Regions from separate parts of the Lysinibacillus sp. A4 genome, predicted to be linked through region 3. Evidence: riboswitches for the same ligand, from Rfam matches in the RefSeq annotation. Region 3 holds a riboswitch; each other region holds the start of a gene.

The links. A riboswitch is a leader RNA that binds a small molecule or an ion and turns the genes downstream of it on or off. The one in region 3 is predicted to bind lysine.
Positions count from the first base shown of each region.
Region 1: another riboswitch for lysine. It lies ahead of NY607_RS07355 (aspartate kinase); the one in region 3 lies ahead of NY607_RS18860 (transporter substrate-binding domain-containing protein).
Region 2: another riboswitch for lysine. It lies ahead of NY607_RS23335 (amino acid permease); the one in region 3 lies ahead of NY607_RS18860 (transporter substrate-binding domain-containing protein).

Region 1 is NZ_JANWTB010000003.1:382,138-388,316, forward strand. It holds gene sdhA (succinate dehydrogenase flavoprotein subunit) at 1-601, opposite strand, end outside; gene NY607_RS07345 (succinate dehydrogenase cytochrome b558 subunit) at 668-1,276, opposite strand; gene NY607_RS07350 (YslB family protein) at 1,549-1,983, shown strand; gene NY607_RS07355 (aspartate kinase) at 2,082-3,308, opposite strand; lysine riboswitch at 3,442-3,619, opposite strand; gene uvrC (excinuclease ABC subunit UvrC) at 3,727-5,517, opposite strand; gene trxA (thioredoxin) at 5,641-5,952, opposite strand; gene NY607_RS07370 (amino acid permease) at 6,074-6,179, opposite strand, start outside.
Region 2 is NZ_JANWTB010000019.1:1,999-8,177, reverse strand. It holds gene NY607_RS23345 (sensor histidine kinase) at 1-151, opposite strand, end outside; gene NY607_RS23340 (response regulator transcription factor) at 158-850, opposite strand; gene NY607_RS23335 (amino acid permease) at 1,001-2,464, opposite strand; lysine riboswitch at 2,547-2,723, opposite strand; gene NY607_RS23330 (CynX/NimT family MFS transporter) at 2,902-4,110, shown strand; gene NY607_RS23325 (hypothetical protein) at 4,178-4,708, opposite strand; gene NY607_RS23320 (nitric oxide synthase oxygenase) at 4,760-5,806, opposite strand.
Region 3 is NZ_JANWTB010000010.1:115,365-121,543, reverse strand. It holds gene NY607_RS18870 (2-oxoglutarate dehydrogenase E1 component) at 1-2,660, shown strand, start outside; gene odhB (2-oxoglutarate dehydrogenase complex dihydrolipoyllysine-residue succinyltransferase) at 2,751-4,013, shown strand; lysine riboswitch at 4,354-4,540, shown strand; gene NY607_RS18860 (transporter substrate-binding domain-containing protein) at 4,660-5,517, shown strand; gene NY607_RS18855 (amino acid ABC transporter permease) at 5,688-6,179, shown strand, end outside.

The DNA.
Region 1 (6,179 bases), on a different contig from region 3:
TACCAGGGCCACCAGTCGCCATAATAACAGCGTCTGCACGGAATGATTTAATTTCTTCTGTACGCATATCTTGCGCTACGATACCACGACAAACGCCGTCTTCATCGATAATAACACCAAGGAATTCCCAGTGTTCATATTTATTTACTAAACCAGCTACTTCATGAGAACGAACTTGCTCATCTAGCGCATATAGTAATTGTTGACCAGTTGTTGCACCAGAGAAAGCTGTACGGTGCATTAAAGTACCACCAAAACGACGGAAATCTAAAAGCCCTTCTGGTGTACGGTTGAACATAACACCCATACGGTCCATTAAGTGGATAATGCCAGGTGCTGCATCACACATACCTTTTACTGGTGGTTGGTTCGCTAGGAAGTCCCCACCATATACTGTATCATCAAAGTGGATCCATGGAGAATCCCCTTCACCTTTAGTATTTACCGCACCATTAATTCCGCCTTGCGCACAAACAGAGTGTGAGCGTTTTACAGGAACTAATGAGAATAAATCAACTTCAGTACCAACTTCAGCTGCTTTAATCGTTGCCATCAGACCGGCAAGACCACCGCCGACAACAATTATTTTGCTTTTCGCCATGATTATTTCTCACTCCTCTTAAAAAATTGCAATGATTGCATGTGCTCTATCGTAGCTTCTATTGAATTATACGAAAGCTAAAATAGCAGCCACACCAACTACACTTAGAATTACGAAAAGAATGTTTGTTACGTAAGTAGCGATCTTTTGAGACTGAGGAGATTGTGTAATACCCCAGCTTACTAGGAATGCCCATAAACCGTTAGATAAGTGGAAAGTTGCTGATAAAATACCAACAATGTAGAATCCAAGCATGAATGGATTAGCAACAATATTCGCCATCATGTCGTAATCAACGTGTGTGCCAAGTGCTTTTTGAATACGAGTTTGGAAAATATGCCATGCAATGAATATCACTAAGAATACACCAGTAAAACGTTGTAAAGAGAACATCCAGTTACGGTACGTGCTGAAACGTCCAGTGTTTGGTGTAGCAGTGAATGCAATGTAGACACCATAGAATGCGTGGAACATTAATGGAATATAGATGACAATCCATTCAACTAGGATAAGGAATGGAATCTTTTCCATTACTGCGGTAGCATCGTTGTAACTTTCTGCCCCGCCTGTTGCTGTAAAGTTAATGAACAGGTGCATCGTTAAAAACAGACCTACTGGAATGATCCCAAGTAGAGAATGTAAGCGACGCCATAAAAACTCTCGATCTTTCGACAAGACTGTTACCCCCCTTAGTACTTAAAATAGCACAACAAAAGAAGTCATCATTTTGTAAATGATACTTCATTGACTGTGTATTTCATCATGGTACAATATTATGACATGTTTATTGTACTCTCAAGAGCTACGAGCGTCAAGGCAACTCGGAGTTTTTCATAGAGCTTATTAAAGAACTAATCTAGTACATGATGCGTCGTTTTTTCTCGAAAAATCTATCATTACTTTATTACCGTTAAATTTTAAGAAAATTCTAAGAAAGAAGGATAACAATGTTAAACACTCCATCTCCTACAATCTCATCATTTGGCTATGAGATCATTCGTGATCATATTCTATCTTCTATACTTGGTAAACATGAAGATGACGTCCTTTATTGGGCAGGTAAAGAGCTTGCTCGCAAGTTCCCATGTAAAAGTCAAGATGAACTTATCGCATTTTTCGCAGATGCCTGCTGGGGTACATTAGAACTCATAAAGGAATCAAAAGATGGACGTATTTTCCAGTTGACAAATGACCCTGAAATTCTGCAAATAAAGCAGCGCAGCTTTAAACTTGAAGCTGGATTTATAGCAGAGCAAATTCAACTAGCTAAAGGCTACCTAACAGAATGCTATAATGAAAAACGGGAAAAGCAACAATACGTCATGTTTACAGTCAAATGGGACGTTAAAGAACGTATTATGAATACCATTCCCTCAGAATAATTAAAAAGGATTGTTTCCCATTAAAGAATGGGATGACAATCCTTCTTTTTTCTTCCTTTTATTTCGGTCAATTACATAAAATGCTGTTTCTTCTATTATTATATGTAAAGTGCTTGCTCTAAATTAAACTCATCATGGAGAGCATTAGCTGCTTGGATCATATCATCCTGTGGTACAACAACGGACACTTTTATTTCAGAAGTACTAACCATTTTTACAGGGATATTTTCACGACGTAACCGATCAAACATACGAGCAGCAACGCCTGGATTGGAAGCCATGCCTGAACCAATAATAGAAACTTTTGCTAGTCCAATTTCGAAGTCAGCAAAACTAAATCCAAGTGATAATTTACTATCCTCTAAAACACGTAATGCTTCCGCAAATTCCTCTTTTAAAATGGAAAACGATACAGTTGGCTTCAACCCATCAATAATGGCTTGGACAATAATATCTACATTAATACGGTTCTCTGCAAGAACCGTAAATATATCTGCTAATGAAGCATTGGAAAAAGCATCATACCCTACTGTTAAACGAATAATATCTGATTCAAATGCAACACCACGAACGACTAAATTTTTTTCCATTTCCACTTCCTCCTTCAATAAAGTGCCTACTGATTCTATTAAACTTGAACGTATAATAACAGGCATTTGAAATTTCTTCGCTAACTCCACCGCACGAGGATGTATGATATGAGACCCTAAATTCGATAATTCCAACATTTCATCATATGAAATTTCTTGAAGCTTTTGGGCATTGGGAACATATCGTGGATCTGCTGTATAAACACCATCCACATTTGTATACATATCTACTCTCTCCGCTTCCAACGCTATGGCAAGTGCAACAGCAGCTGTTTCAGCTCCACCTTTTCCAAGCGTGGTGATATTGTGCACTTCGTCAATCCCTTGTTCTCCAGCAATAACCACAATTTGTCCCTGTGCAAAATGTTCTTCCATACGACTAATATCTATATAGTCGATACGAGCATGTCGATACATACCATCCGTATGTATACCAGCTTGCCATCCAGTTAGAGACACAGCCTCATAGCCTGCTTCCTGCAAGGCAATGGCAAATAAAGCACTAGATAATTGAGAGCCAGTTGACAAAACTGCATCTAATTCTCTTTTCGACACATCGTCAGTTAGTTGGTGTACCATCATTTTCATCTCTTTCGCAGTGTGTCCCATTGCTGCAACGACCACTACTACATCCAATCCTTTGTCCTTTTCAGCAATCGCTTTCCTAGCAGCCTCTTGGATTTGTTCAGTAGAAGCTAATGCAGCTCCTCCAAACTTCATCACGACTTTAGCCATTTCTTTCGTTCTCCCTTCCAGTTCATGTATTTCACCAAATTATGGGGGGTAAAACCGTTTCTAGAAAACTAAAAGGCAGCCTCCACATAACGTGAAAGCTGCCTATAACATGTACAATAATCGTAACTTGCGCATGTGTGATAGCTCTCCGAAACGTTTAGAATCGACAGTCTTACATTTCTTAAATGCAAAACCAGTACAGCAATGGAACAACAATACTGTACTTCGGCAAGCTCCCCTTTCACACAATATCTCTGGACTTGTCCATCCTCCATTGTGTTACTCTTGAATCTTGCACCTCTATCATCACTTTAAAGTGAATGTATTCAATTCATTAAGCCTTAGCGTAAACAAACTAGTCACGCAGTTGGCTCTCCATAACATTGAAAACAATGTTATTTATAACCATAGCACATGCCTATTCCTTTGACAATGATTGTTGCTGAAAATAGCTAAAAATTTGGCTTGCTAAATTAGCGGACATCCCAGCCTCCTGTAATGCTAGCTCGCTCGCCTCTCGAATTTTTTTGACTGAACCGAAATGTTTAAGAAGCTGTTGCTTTCGTTTTGGTCCTACCCCTTCAATATGATCTAATACAGATTGAATGGTATGCTTCTCATGCTGTTGACGCAAGAAGGTAATAGCAAAGCGATGGACTTCGTCTTGAATTCGTTGTAATAAATAAAAGCCATCACTTGTACGTTTTAAGCTAATCACTTCTGGTGGATCACCGAACAAGAGCTGAGATGTATTATGCTTATCATCCTTGGCTAAACCAGCAATCGGTATAACAAGACCAAGCTCATCTTCTAGTACTTCACGGGCTACTTCCATTTGTCCCTTACCACCATCAATTAAGACTAAATCTGGTAATGGTAGTCCTTCCTTTAAAACACGGATATAGCGACGACGTATAACCTCCTGCATTGCACCGTAATCATCATGCTTGGCTGCTGTACGCGTTTTATATTTTCGGTACTCCTTTTTCGCAGGCTTCCCATCAATGAAAACAACCATAGCAGACACTGCATCCGTTCCATGCATATGACTATTATCAAAAGCTTCAATTCGTAAAGGAGTACTAATACCCATTGCTTCGCCAAGTGCCTCACAAGCACCAATCGTACGTTCTTCCTGGCGCTCTATTAGCTGGAATTTAGCTGCCACAGCAATCTCAGCATTTTTGGTAGCTAATTCAACCAATTCCTTCTTTTGACCTCTTTTCGGTGTGAGCACTTTAATTTCTAATAATTCTGTTAAGATAGCTGCATCAATGGCTTGTGGAATAAAAATTTCTTTTGGCTTAATATGCTCTGGCTTTTCATAAAAGCGCCCAACAAATGTTAAAAATTCTTCCTCTGCATCTTGATAGATCGGGAAAATTGAGACATCTCGCTCAATCAGCTTTCCTTGGCGCACAAAGAAAACCTGAACACACATCCATCCTTTTTCAACAGCATAGCCAAATACATCTCGATTTGTTGTATCACTTGAAACTATTTTTTGTTTCTGCATAACCGTATCAATATGGGCAATTTGGTCTCGGAATTCCTTCGCTCGCTCAAATTCTAGGTTTTCTGCAGCTGCTAGCATTTTAACTTCAAGCTCTTTTTTGACTGCCTCCACACCACCATTTAGAAACTTCGTCATATCCTCAATCATTTCTTGATAAACCTGACCATCAATTTCCTTCACACAAGGTGCTAAGCATTGACCCATGTGATAGTACAAGCAAACCTTGGAAGGTAATTGTACACATTTGCGCAGCGGATACAATCGATCCAATAGCTTTTTCGTTTCACTTGCTGCATAGGCATTCGGATAAGGACCAAAATATTTTGCCTTATCCTTTTTTACCTTCCGTGTCGTAATCAGACGAGGATGTTTTTCATTCGTAATTTTTAAATATGGATAGGTCTTATCATCCGTTAACATGACATTATATTTTGGATCATGTAATTTGATGAGATTCAGCTCTAAAATAAGTGCTTCAATATTTGATGACGTTACAATATACTCAAAATCTTCTATTTCACCTACAAGCCTTTGCGTTTTCCCTTCATGTGTTCCCGTAAAATAAGAGCGTACACGGTTTTTTAGAACTTTTGCTTTACCGACATAAATGATAGTCCCTTGTCGATCCTTCATCAAATAGCAGCCAGGTTGATCTGGTAAAATATCCAGTTTTCGCTTTATTAAATCGTTCATTACCTACCTGCCCCCCTAAGTAAAAATTCCCCTCATTAGAATCATGTTAGTTATTTTCTTTATTATATAACGAAAAAAAGCCGAACACATCCATTGATGGCTCGGCTTTGTGAACTTCATTCATTACGCATGTTTTGCGATAAATGCTTCTAAAGCTTCTTTTGGTTGGAAGCCTACTGTTTTGTCAACTAATTCTCCATCTTTAAATAATAGTAAAGATGGGATTGACATAATTTGATACTGAGCTGCAGTACCTTGGTTATTGTCAACGTCAACTTTTACAATTTTAGCCGCACTACCTGCTGCGTCCATTTCTTCAAGAACTGGCCCAATCATTTTACATGGTCCGCACCAAGCAGCCCAAAAGTCTACTAGTACTAACCCTTCTTTAATATCGTCCTGGAACGTAGCATCTGTTGCATGTACAATTGCCATTTGAAATCCTCCTTAAACTTACTATGCTTGTAGTATAGCATGGATAAATTCACTTGAGCGAACAATCTGCCTACAATGTATTTTTTATGCAAATCTGTGTCGAAAAATCAATACACAGTCATTAATTGACTTGATAACGACCCTTCAATACATAGGTTAACTTAATAAAAAGGTAAATAGCTAACGTAATGCCTGTCACAATAATAGATGTGGTGAAAATAATTCCG
Region 2 (6,179 bases), on a different contig from region 3:
CTAGAATCTTTTCATACGTCTGTTCATTCACAATTACGTGTAGTTTTCGATGAATATATTGGATAGCACGTTCTTGCTCCTTCTTGATTTTCCATTGAAAAATAAGAATGCCGATTAGCAATACAATGATTAATAATAATAGAAATATCATATAGTTTTACCCTTCAAATTTATAGCCGATTCCCCATAGGGTTTTAATATATTGAGGATGTGACGGATCATCTTCTATTTTTTCACGTAGTCTTCTGATATGTACATTTATAATATTTTCATCTCCGTAATAGGCATCTTTCCATATCGTCTGATAAATTTGCTCTTTGGTAAAAACTCTGTGGCGATTTGTCACAAACAATTTTAAAATGGAAAATTCCTTTGATGTCAGCTTTATCTCTTGTCCGCTCTTTGTTATTGAAAAATTAACGATATCTATCTTTAAATTATCAATTTCTAGGACTTCTTGCTTTTGTTCAGCTTGACTAGAGTATTTCGTAGCTCTTCTGATAACAGCCTTTACACGTGCTGAAAATTCCAGCATAGAAAAGGGTTTAGCAATATAATCATCTGCCCCTAATCCTAAGCCCAATGCTTTATCAACATCACTGTCTTTTGCAGACATAATAATGATAGGAAGTGCTGCCTGCTCTCTAATAATCTTTAATACTTCCAATCCATTTAATTTAGGAATCATAATATCTAAGATGACTAAGTCAAAGGTTTTTTGCAAACAATTTTGTAATGCCTCTTCGCCATTAGTCACTGTTGTGACATGGAAACCTTCCATCGTTAAGTAATTAGAAACCATTTCACGAATGGCTTCATCGTCTTCTACAAGTAAAATATGCTTTTGCACTATGATGCACCTCTCCTATCAAAACCCAATTTCCATATGTATATTACATTACCATATTTATGATGTTTGATTAGTGATTTGTTTATGAGTGTTGAAAAAAGAGCTGCTCCATAAACCATCACTCTTTGGTTTATAGAACAGCTCTATTATCTAATCTTCAACTTTTAAATCACAATCTTTAAGTGGAAGCATTTTTGTTTTGTGCTTTATTTTATAGCCAAACCATAATGCTAAAAATAATGGAATCCCAATATACGAAACAAGGATACCGTACCAATCAATCTTATCGCCTGTAAAGGCTGTGTAATTTTGTCCAATGACTACAATCATACAAACTGTAAAAGCAAATAATGGTCCAAACGGAAATAATTTGGCTTTATAAGGTAATAACTTTGGATCTAAGCCCTGTGCATCAAACGCTCGGCGGAAACGATAATGACTAAACGCAATACCTAGCCATGCAATAAACCCAGACATTCCAGAAGCATTTAATAACCAGATATAAACCACTCCATCGCCAAAGAAGGATGCCAAAAATGCTAAACAGCCTACAGCTAATGTTGCCATAAGTGCATAAATCGGAATACCTCTACGACTTAGCTTTGCAAAAAATTTAGGTGCATGTCCATCCATAGCTAATTGCCATAACATACGAGAAGATGCATATAGTCCTGAATTTCCTGCTGAAAGCATAGCCGTTAAAATAATGGCATTCATTAATGAAGCAGCAAAGGCGATACCTAGGCGGTCAAACACTAGTGTAAACGGTGATACTGCGATATCTTCTGATAATAAACGTTCGTCTGTAAATGGAATTAACATCCCAATTGCACCAATCGCTAAAATATAAAACAAAAGAATACGCCAAAATACAGATTTAACAGCCTTCGGAATATTTTTACCAGGATCATCTGTTTCACCAGCTGTAATTCCTAGTAATTCTGTCCCTTGGAATGAAAATCCTGCAGCTAGGAAAATACCAAATGTAGCAAGGAAGCCACCATGGAATGGCCCATCACTAACAAAGAAATTAGTGAAACCTACAGGAGCCTGCCCACCTAAAATACCAAAAATCATTAGTAAGCTAATGATAATAAAAACAATAACCGTTGCTACTTTAATCATGGCAAACCAATATTCACTTTCACCATAACTTTTTACGGATAGTAAATTAAACGTCAGTACAACAGCAATAAATAATACTGTCCAAAGTGCTGATGAACTATCTGGGAACCAATATTTCATAATTAATGACACAGCAGCAATTTCGGCAGCAATGGTGATTGCCCAGTTATACCAATAGTTCCAGCCTAATGCAAAGCCCAAAGCAGGATCTACAAATTTCGTTGCATACGTACTAAATGAACCTGATGATGGCATATAGGCAGCCATTTCCCCTAAACTTGTCATTAAAAAATACACCATAATACCAATTAAAGCATAGGCAAGCAATGCTCCTCCAGGTCCTGCCTGAGCAATTGCTCCTCCACTGGCTAAAAATAGCCCCGTACCAATTGTACCGCCTAAAGAAATCATTGTAATATGACGGCTTTTTAATTCTTTTTTCAGCTTCGGTGCTTTATGTCCGAGCTGATTTACTTTTATTTCACTCACGATATAGCTTCCTTCCTATTTATGAGGCAAAAAAATGCCATCACATATACACTGTGATGGCTACATTAATCCTCAGTTTTTCCTACATGATAGCTCAACACGTTGTGCAAACGTGACAGTTCTGTTCCTTTCGGAGACAGCCCCAGCATGAGGTTTTCAAGTCCCCTCACACTTCGGCAATATTTCCTTTCAACTAATTTCATCAATGCTTGTCATTTCAATTAGCATACTTATAAATATCGCGACCTCTACCTCAATACAAACATGAGGCATATAATTATTAAATTTATGATGTTTATTATACTAACATAAGACCATAGACATTTCAATACAACCATAAATGTTCTGTATTTTATGAATCTTCTACTATTTTTAATAGTGTGATAAAGTGTTATAGTAGTTCAATTAGAATGATTATTATTAGGGGGGATTTTATTTTGACTACAAATGATCATTCCACTAGTTTTCCAAGTAAAAAAATTAGCTGGAAAGGAACAACCTTACTTTTAGTCTTTGGAGTTATCTTTATAGCCTCTACATTACGAATGCCACTAACTGTTGTTGGCCCAATTATATCCTTTATCCGTGAAGATCTTGGAATATCTAATGTATTGGCAGGCTTTCTAACAACGATACCATTGCTGGCTTTTGCTGTTATATCTCCATTTGCACCAGTTGTAGCACGCAAACTAGGGCTTGAGCTAACATTATTTTTATCAACTTTTCTCTTGGCCTTAGGAATTGTCCTACGTTCACTTGGTACTACAGAATTACTTCTATTGGGTACTGTGTTAATTGGCGTAGCCATTTCTTTTGGAAATGTACTAATTCCAGGATTATTGAAATTGAAATTTCCCTATCATGTGGGTTTATTAATGGCCTTTTTCACCATGTCCATGAATTTTACTGCAGGCCTTGGTGCTGGTATTAGCTATCCGATAGCTAATTCATGGTTAGGCTGGCAAGGTGCACTTTCCATTGCACTCATACTCGTTCTCATTACAATCTTAATTTGGATACCTCAACTAAAGTCAAATAAACCGGAACCAGTTACTACATCTAAAAAGACCAGTACACCTTTATGGAAATCACCTGTTACTTGGGCTGTCACAGGGGCAATGGGTTTACAATCTTTATTATTCTACACAACAGCAGCTTGGATACCTGAGATCTATATTGCTCAAGGTTTAGCCCCTGATAAAGCTGGCTGGATGTTTTCAATCATGCAATTCTCACAAGTACCAATGGCCTTAGCAGTGCCTATTATTGCCGGTAAAATGACTTCTCAACGCCCACTTGTATTGATGTTTACATCCTTCTATTTAGTAGGCTTTGTTGGGGTTGTCATGGAATGGACAAGTCTTGGGGTACTGTGGATGGTTCTTCTAGGGTTAGCAGGTGGTTCTTCATTTGCCCTAGCAATGATGTTCTTCACTCTCCGTACTCGTACTGCATTTGAAGCAGCAGATTTATCAGGCTTTGCACAATCTTTGGGTTATTTATTTGCCGCAATTGGTCCTATTCTTTTTGGCTACTTGCATGATTTATTTGGCGGCTGGAATATTGCGGGATGGCTCTTTGTCGTTGTAGCAATGTTACTCTTCTTTTGCTCAATGAGAGCCTCTAAGGATGAATATGTGCATTAAAATTAAATAAAGCAGGTGGATTAGATTCCTCCATCTGCTCTATTTCTATATAGTGTTTACACATTACTTAATTGTCGGGTTGCTGGAGTAATGTTAGCAATTCAGCAAGGCATTCTGATGCTTCATTATTACGAGCTGTTATAGTAGAAAAAATAGGAACAGCCTCTTGTAAAAGCCTATAACTATAATAGTAATAGCCTACAAAAGCTTGCTCCTCATAGCCCTTTGGCGTTTCTTTCTCCCACTCCTGTTCATCATTATCCTCATTTTCTATCCACAAATAGTTGACGTCTAATAGCTCCTGCATATTTTTAACAGTATTGACTGGCTCGAGATAATCCTTGGTAATAGCATGTGCCACAGCTAAATATAACTGTACCTCTTGTAATGAGACAACCTCTAATTTTTTACTAGTAAGCTTTTTTAGCAGGACAAGCAAAACCCATGGTGTCACCTGCCACAGTGTACCTTGATGTTCAATTAATTCAGCTAGTTGTGTGTATTGCTCCTGTTCTATCAGCTTAGGAATGGCTGTACCTCTACCATAAGGTGTCGTCAATTGTCTCCATGGGATATTGGGAATTTGCTGATTTAACATAGTAAGCGCCCTCTCTCATCAAAAGTATTGAAAGTAAACAATTCCTTTACACTAATAGCATGGTTTTTGATAAAAATAATTTGGTGTATGATAAATATTTACATAGGGTTTATGGAATATATGCGTTGTGGCAGGGGAAAGTGGTGGGATTAACCATGTCCAGTTGCCTGTCACTTCTCTTCCTGTTGATTTTTCTGCCTCCTCAAACAATTTAAACTGCTGAGCTGCTGTATGATGATCAACAATGCTCACACCATCTTCTTTAAATGAGTGAAGAACAGCAATATTAAGTTCTACTAAAGCACGATCACGCCAAAGAGACGCATGTTTGGTTGTATCAAGATTAAAAATGTCTGCAATGGCAGGTAACATATTATAACGATCATGATCTGCTAAATTTCGTGCACCAATCTCTGTTCCCATATACCAGCCGTTAAATGGAGCTGCTTGAAAATCAATTCCAGCCATTTGAAAACGCATACTCGAAATAATGGGTACAGCATACCACTTCATTCCTAATTTCTCCACATCGATTGACTCTGGATGGCGGATTGAGACCTCTACTATATTTTCTTCAGGAATTACAAACATTTGAGGAGCACGATTATCCACCTGTATAACGAGTGGTAGTACATCAAAATCAGTTCCTTTACCTCTCCATCCTAACGACTCACACACTTTTGTAAATTTAATGGACTGTGAATCTCCAATAATGCCTGCATCTGTTTCATAGCCTGCATAACGAATTAGTTGATGATTCCAAATCCGTACTCTATCTGAAGCAAACACTGTTATAGTTGGACGAATTTTCCCATGATTTGTCGCATAATCAATATGTTCTAGTAATTTTTGAAAAATAGCCTTTTCATCTAAAACATCACGTGCATCTACCACATGCAGTGACTGCCAAAACAGACGTCCAATACACTTATTGCTATTTCGCCATGCCACCCGTGCACCAAAAACTAGCTCCTCTGTTGTTGGATGATATTCACCTGCATCCTTAACTGCCTGTAATCTATTCTTTAACCAAAGTTCTGATTCATTTTGTTCTGTCTGATATAGATTTAAAAATTGCTGTATCTCCTGTATATTCATATCGATTCCTCCACTTATCCTCATATTAGAGGAACAAAACAACAAGCACCATGAAAATAGTAATCGAAAAAACATACATATTTTATATATGAAATAGTTTGTTCAAATTTACTCTATAGACTCTTTTTCGTAAGAGAATGTAAGGGAGAAAGATTTTAATTATTATAAAAAGGCTACAGTAGTCATGTAGCCTTTTTCAGGGGATTGCAGAACAAAGAAATCAATAGAATTTTTATAAATGATGGAAAGACTAATCGCTCTGAGCTACTTACTTGCTGCTAGTACTTCGCTTTCGCATAGAGCAGAACCAGTTTCACTAATTCTCTGGGCAGGATTGCGCCTGTATCGCTATACTAGAGAAGTCAAGCGCCTT
Region 3 (6,179 bases):
GTGAAGTAGCTGTAGCTAGTCATACAGCAGCGGCTCCTGCTGGCGATTACAAAAAAGTGTTAGCCGCTGTAAAACTAGCAGATACAATTCGTTCACGCGGTCATTTAGCGGCAGATATCTATCCTCTGAAAAACCGTGAACTACAAACAGCTCAAATTGAAGAAAGCGCGTTCAACTTAAGCGCTGCAGATTTAGCTGAAATTCCTGCAGCAATCTTCTTCAAAGATGTGCCAGCAAACGTGAAAAATGGTAAGGATGCAATCGACTATTTAAAAGCTATTTATACAGACAAAGTAGCATTTGAATATGGTCACGTAGTAGCTACTGAAGAACGTGATTGGATTCAAGCGCAAATTGAATCAGGCTCATTCAAACAAGCATTATCTGCGGATGAGAAGAAAGCCTTATTAGATCGTTTAACTCGCGTTGAAAATTTTGAGAAATTTATTCATAAAACATTTGTAGGACAAAAGCGTTTCTCTGGTGAGGGCTTAGATACGCAAATCGTACTATTTGATGAAATCATTAAAACAGCAGAAGCAAAAAATGTGGAAAACGTACGTATTGGTATGGCACACCGTGGTCGCTTAAACGTTTTAACACACATTTTAAATAAACCTTATGACATGATGTTCTCTGATTTTGCACATGTTTCCAATGATTTATTTATGCCAGAGCATGGCCGCCTTGAAATTACAAAAGGTTGGACAGGTGATGTGAAATACCACATGGGTGCTTCTTTCAACCGTGAATCCGGTATGAATGTGAAATTGGCTTACAACCCATCTCACTTAGAAGTGGGCAATCCAGTAGTACTTGGGGCTACTCGTGCCACACAAGATGATACATCTAAACCAGGGCAACCTATTTTTGACCGTACAAAGGGCTTAGGCATTCTTGTACACGGTGATGCTGCATTCCCAGGTCAAGGGATTGTAACAGAAGTGTTAAACTTCGCTAAAACAGAAGGCTTTACAACAGGTGGAACAATCCATATTATCGCAAACAATATGATTGGATTCACAACAGAACATTATGATTCTCGTTCTTCTGTGTATTCTTCTGACCCTGCAAAAGGCTATGAAGTACCAGTAATCCATGTCAATGCAGATAGCCCAGAGGCAGTAGTGCAAGTCGGACGTTTTGCGGCAAACTACCGTCAAACATTTGGCAAAGACATTATTGTGGACTTAGTAGGTTACCGTCGCCATGGTCATAATGAAACAGATGACCCAACAGTGACAAACCCAGAAACATACAAATTAGTGTCTAAACATGAAACAGTTCGTGCATTATATGGTGCACAATTAGTGGCAGAAGGTCTTGTAACTGCTGATGATGTAGCAGCACTAGATACAGCTATCTATGCAGAAATGCAAGCAGCCTATGACCACGTCAAAGAAATGGCTGAAAAAGATGACCATCATCATTTAGAAATGCCAGAAGAATTAAAAGTAGAGTTCCCACAAATTGATACAGCAGTAGGTGCGGAACGTTTAGAAAAAATCAATGAAGAGCTTTTAGTGTTTGAAGAAAACTTCGAACCACAGAAAAAGCTTGGTAAAATCTTAGAAAAACGCCGTGATGCGTATGCGTCTGCAAAAGTTGACTGGGGTCATGCTGAAACATTAGCATATGCAACGATTATTCAAGATGGCACACCAGTACGCTTTACAGGTCAAGATGCACAACGTGGTACATTCTCTCAACGTCACTTAGTACTGCATGATAAAAACAACGGCAATGTCTTCACACCACTACACCATATTTCTGGTGCGAACGCATCCTTTACAGTACACAATTCCCCGCTGACTGAAGCTGGGGTGGTAGGCTTTGAGTATGGTTACAACCTAGAAAATAGCCATGTACTAACAGTATGGGAAGCACAATTCGGTGACTTTGCCAATATGGCACAAGTGATGTTTGATAACTTTATTTCAGGGGCACGCTCAAAATGGGGCCAAAAATCTGGTCTAGTAATCCTTTTACCTCATGGTTATGAAGGTCAAGGTCCAGAGCACTCTTCAAGCCGTATGGAACGCTATTTACAAATGTCAGCTGAAAATAACTGGTTTGTAGCGAACTGTTCAAATGCAGGAAACTACTACCACTTATTACGCCGTCAAGCAGCATTATTAGGTACAGAAGGGGTACGTCCACTTGTAGTCGTATCACCAAAATCATTATTACGTCACCCACTAGCAGCGGCGAATGCTGAGCAATTAGCAAATGGTTCATTCCAAGAAGTGATTGAACAACCAGGCTTAGGGGCTAAACCAGAAGCTGTAGAGCGTATCGTTTTAGGTACAGGTAAAGTGATGATCGACTTAGCAGAGCGCGTGAAAGATGGCGAAGGCTTCGATCACCTACACATTATTCGTGTAGAACAACTTTACCCATTCCCAAAAGAGCAAGTAGCTGGTATCATTGCTAAGTATCCTAATGCAAAAGAGATAGTTTGGGTACAAGAAGAACCTAAAAACCAAGGCTCATGGAATTATGCATTAGAAACATTATATGAACTTTCAGAAGGTAAAAAACTTCGCTATGTAGGCCGTCCTGCAATGAGCTCAACTTCTGAAGGGGATGCAGATTCTCATAAAGCAGCACAAGCAGCTCTTATTGAAGAAGCGGTTGCTGAGCCAGTAAAGGTTAAATAATATATATCAATTTTTGAAACCGGGCTACTTGCCCTTAAGCAGTAGCCCTTCTATGTGCGTCATGCACGTTAATCAAAGGAGGAAATGAAAGTGGCTGAAATTAAAGTCCCTGAATTAGCAGAATCGATTACAGAAGGTAGTATCGCACAGTGGGTAAAAAAAGTGGGCGATCGCGTTGAAAAAGGTGAATTCATCGTTGAACTTGAAACAGATAAAGTAAACGCTGAGATCATTTCTGAAGAAGCAGGTGTATTAACACAAATTTTAGCTGAAGAAGGCGATACTGTACTAGTTGGTCAAGTTATCGCAGTAGTAGAAGCAGGCGAAGGCGCAGCAGCAGCTCCAGCAGCGGCAGTACCAACTGAGGCAGCACCTGCACCAGCAGCGCCACAAGCAGCACCTGCACCAGTTGCAGCAGCTCCAGTAGTAGAAGAAACTTCTGGTGAGCGTGTAGTTGCATCTCCAGCAGCACGTCGTCTTGCACGTGAAAAAGGTATTGACCTTGCAGCGGTATCTCCAGTAGATCCACAAGGACGTGTACGTGTACAAGATGTAGCAGCTCATGGTACAGCACCAGCTGTAGCACCAGCAGCAGCACCTACATCCGTAGCAACTTCAGGTGGCCCAGTAGTATTCACACCAGCAGCTAATTCTGACCGTGTAACAATTGAAAAAATGAGCCGTCGTCGCCAAACAATTGCAAAACGTTTATTAGAAGTTAAACAATCAACAGCAATGTTAACAACATTCAACGAAATTGACATGACAAACATCATGGCACTTCGTAAACGTAAACAAGAAGAGTTTGTAAAAGCAAACGACATCAAACTTGGTTTCATGTCATTCTTCACTAAAGCTGTTGTTGCAGCATTGAAAAAATATCCATACGTAAACGCTCAAATCTCTGGCGATGAAATTCATTTAAATAACTTCTTTGATATCGGTATTGCTGTATCAACTGAAGAAGGTTTAGTCGTACCAGTTGTACGCGATGCAAATAGCAAAAACTTTGCAGAAATCGAAAAAGATATTGCTAACTTAGCGACAAAAGCTCGTGATAAAAAATTAGGCTTAAATGATATGGCTGGTGGATCATTCACAATCACAAATGGTGGTGTATTCGGTTCATTAATGTCAACACCAATTATGAACGGTACGCAAGCTGGTATTTTAGGTATGCACTCAATTGTAAACCGTCCAGTTGCAGTAAATGGTGAAGTTCAAATCCGTCCAATGATGTATGTAGCACTTTCATACGATCACCGTATCATCGATGGTAAAGATTCTGTAGGATTCTTAAAAACAGTTAAAGAATTAATCGAAAATCCTGAAGATTTATTATTAAATTCATAATGCCATTAAACCCTGCGAACAATGTTCAGCAGGGTTTTTTGTATGACGAAAGGTATTGATCGATTCTATGCTTGAAAGAGTACGAATGTTACATCGTTTAGAGGAGCAAAGAAAGAAAAAAACGCAACTTTTCTCACATATAGAACATACGCTATAATAAATATTTGTTGTAATTTTCAGAAATATCAATAAAAGTTTAATGATTTAAAGTGGAAGCAGAACGCACAATATCCTAATATTGTCATTAGTCAGAAAAATGTTAAAATCGTCTTGACGAACATATTAGTTTTATAGTAGTATCTAAATATCAATTAAATAAACAAACCTCACGAATTGTTACCAGTGAGGTAGAGGCGCGGTATTTATTAGTTCATTGTTGAGTAAAAGCAAGCGAAGACGCAATGAAGAAGGAAATATCGCCGAAGTATAAAAGGAGCTCGTACTTTTATACTGGGTCTGCAGTGAATAAGTGCAGGACTGTCCTAGTAAATGGATTTCCAGATTTACTAGGTTGTGCTATCTCGGAAACATGGAAATTATAGTGAGGATTTGGGCAACTGTCATAAAAGGTAAGACCTAAGTTCAATATACTTAGGTCTTTTTTAGTACAGTTGTCTTATTTTTTTACAGAAAAGGGGAGTTTTTCATGAAAAGAAAATGGTTGTTAGTAATGATCTCTATCATGACGGCAATTGTGCTAGCTGCATGTGGCACAAGTGACAAAAAAGAGGGCGGTTCAAGTGATGCTGGAACTGACAAAGAAGAAGGCGGCGGTGAATTCCGAATTGGAATGGAGGCTGGCTACCCACCGTTCAACTGGACACAGCAAGACGATGCAAATGGCGCAGTGAAAATTGCGGATAATGCAGAGTACGCAGGTGGCTATGATGTACAAATGGCAAAGAAAATCGCTGAAGGTCTAGGCAAAGAGTTAGTCATTGTTAAAATGGAGTGGGACGGTTTAGTTCCAGCGCTACAATCAAACAAAATTGATGCAATTATTGCAGGTATGTCACCAACAGAAGAACGCAAGAAAACAATTGATTTTACAGAAAACTATTATACTTCTGATTTTGTTATGGTTATTAAAAAAGGTAGCAAATATGAAGGCGCAAAATCGATTCAAGACTTCTCAGGTGCTAAAATTACATCACAATTAAATACATCAAACTACACAGTTATCGATCAAATTAAAGGCGTAGAAAAGCAAACAGCAATGGAGAGCTTCCCAGCAATGCGTGTGGCGTTAGAAGCAGGTAAAATTGATGGCTATGTAGCTGAACGTCCAGAGGGCATTTCCGCTGCTGCTGCCAACGATAAATTCACCTATGTAGCATTTGAAGAAGGCTTTGATACAGACCTATCAAATACTTCAATTGCTGTAGGCTTACGTAAAGATGACGCAAATCGTGAAAAAATCAATGAAATCCTAAAAGGCATTTCAGAAGATGATCGTCAAGCGATTATGGAAGAAGCTATTTCTCAACAACCCGCAGCACAATAATGACAGGGCACGGACTAGCAATTAGTCCGTGCATGATCATTTCATCATTATCAAAATGAGAACCTCTCTACATAATGATAATGTCCTAGCGTGACAAATCATAGAATGGTAGAAAGAGCTAGGACACAAAAGAAATAAGCGAGCAAGATGACATTGTTAGGAGGAACATCATGAGTCTTGAATGGATACTTTCAATTATTGAAAACAACTGGCAAATGTTTTTACGAGGTGCGTATTATACGTTACTGATTTCAAGTATTAGTACAATTATTGGTGCATTTATCGGATTTTTCATCGGAATTATGCATACGATTCCAGTTCGTAAAAAAGGTGTGAAATTTTATAGCTTACAGCTCATTAATTTTATACTAACATGCTATGTTGAATTTTTCCGTGGTACACCAATGATTGTACAAGCTATGGTTGTCTACTACGGATTAGATATCGCATTCGGTATCGATATGCACTTTATTACTGCAGGTATTTTAGTCGTTTCCCTCAATACAGGGGCCTATATGGCAGAAATTGTTCGTGGCGGTATTGTATCCATTGATAATGGTCAATACGAGGCAGCATCAGCAATTGGCATGAACCACTTCCAAATTATGCTTCATGTTGTCTTACCACAAGTAGCGCGTAATGTTTTACCAGCGACAGGTAAC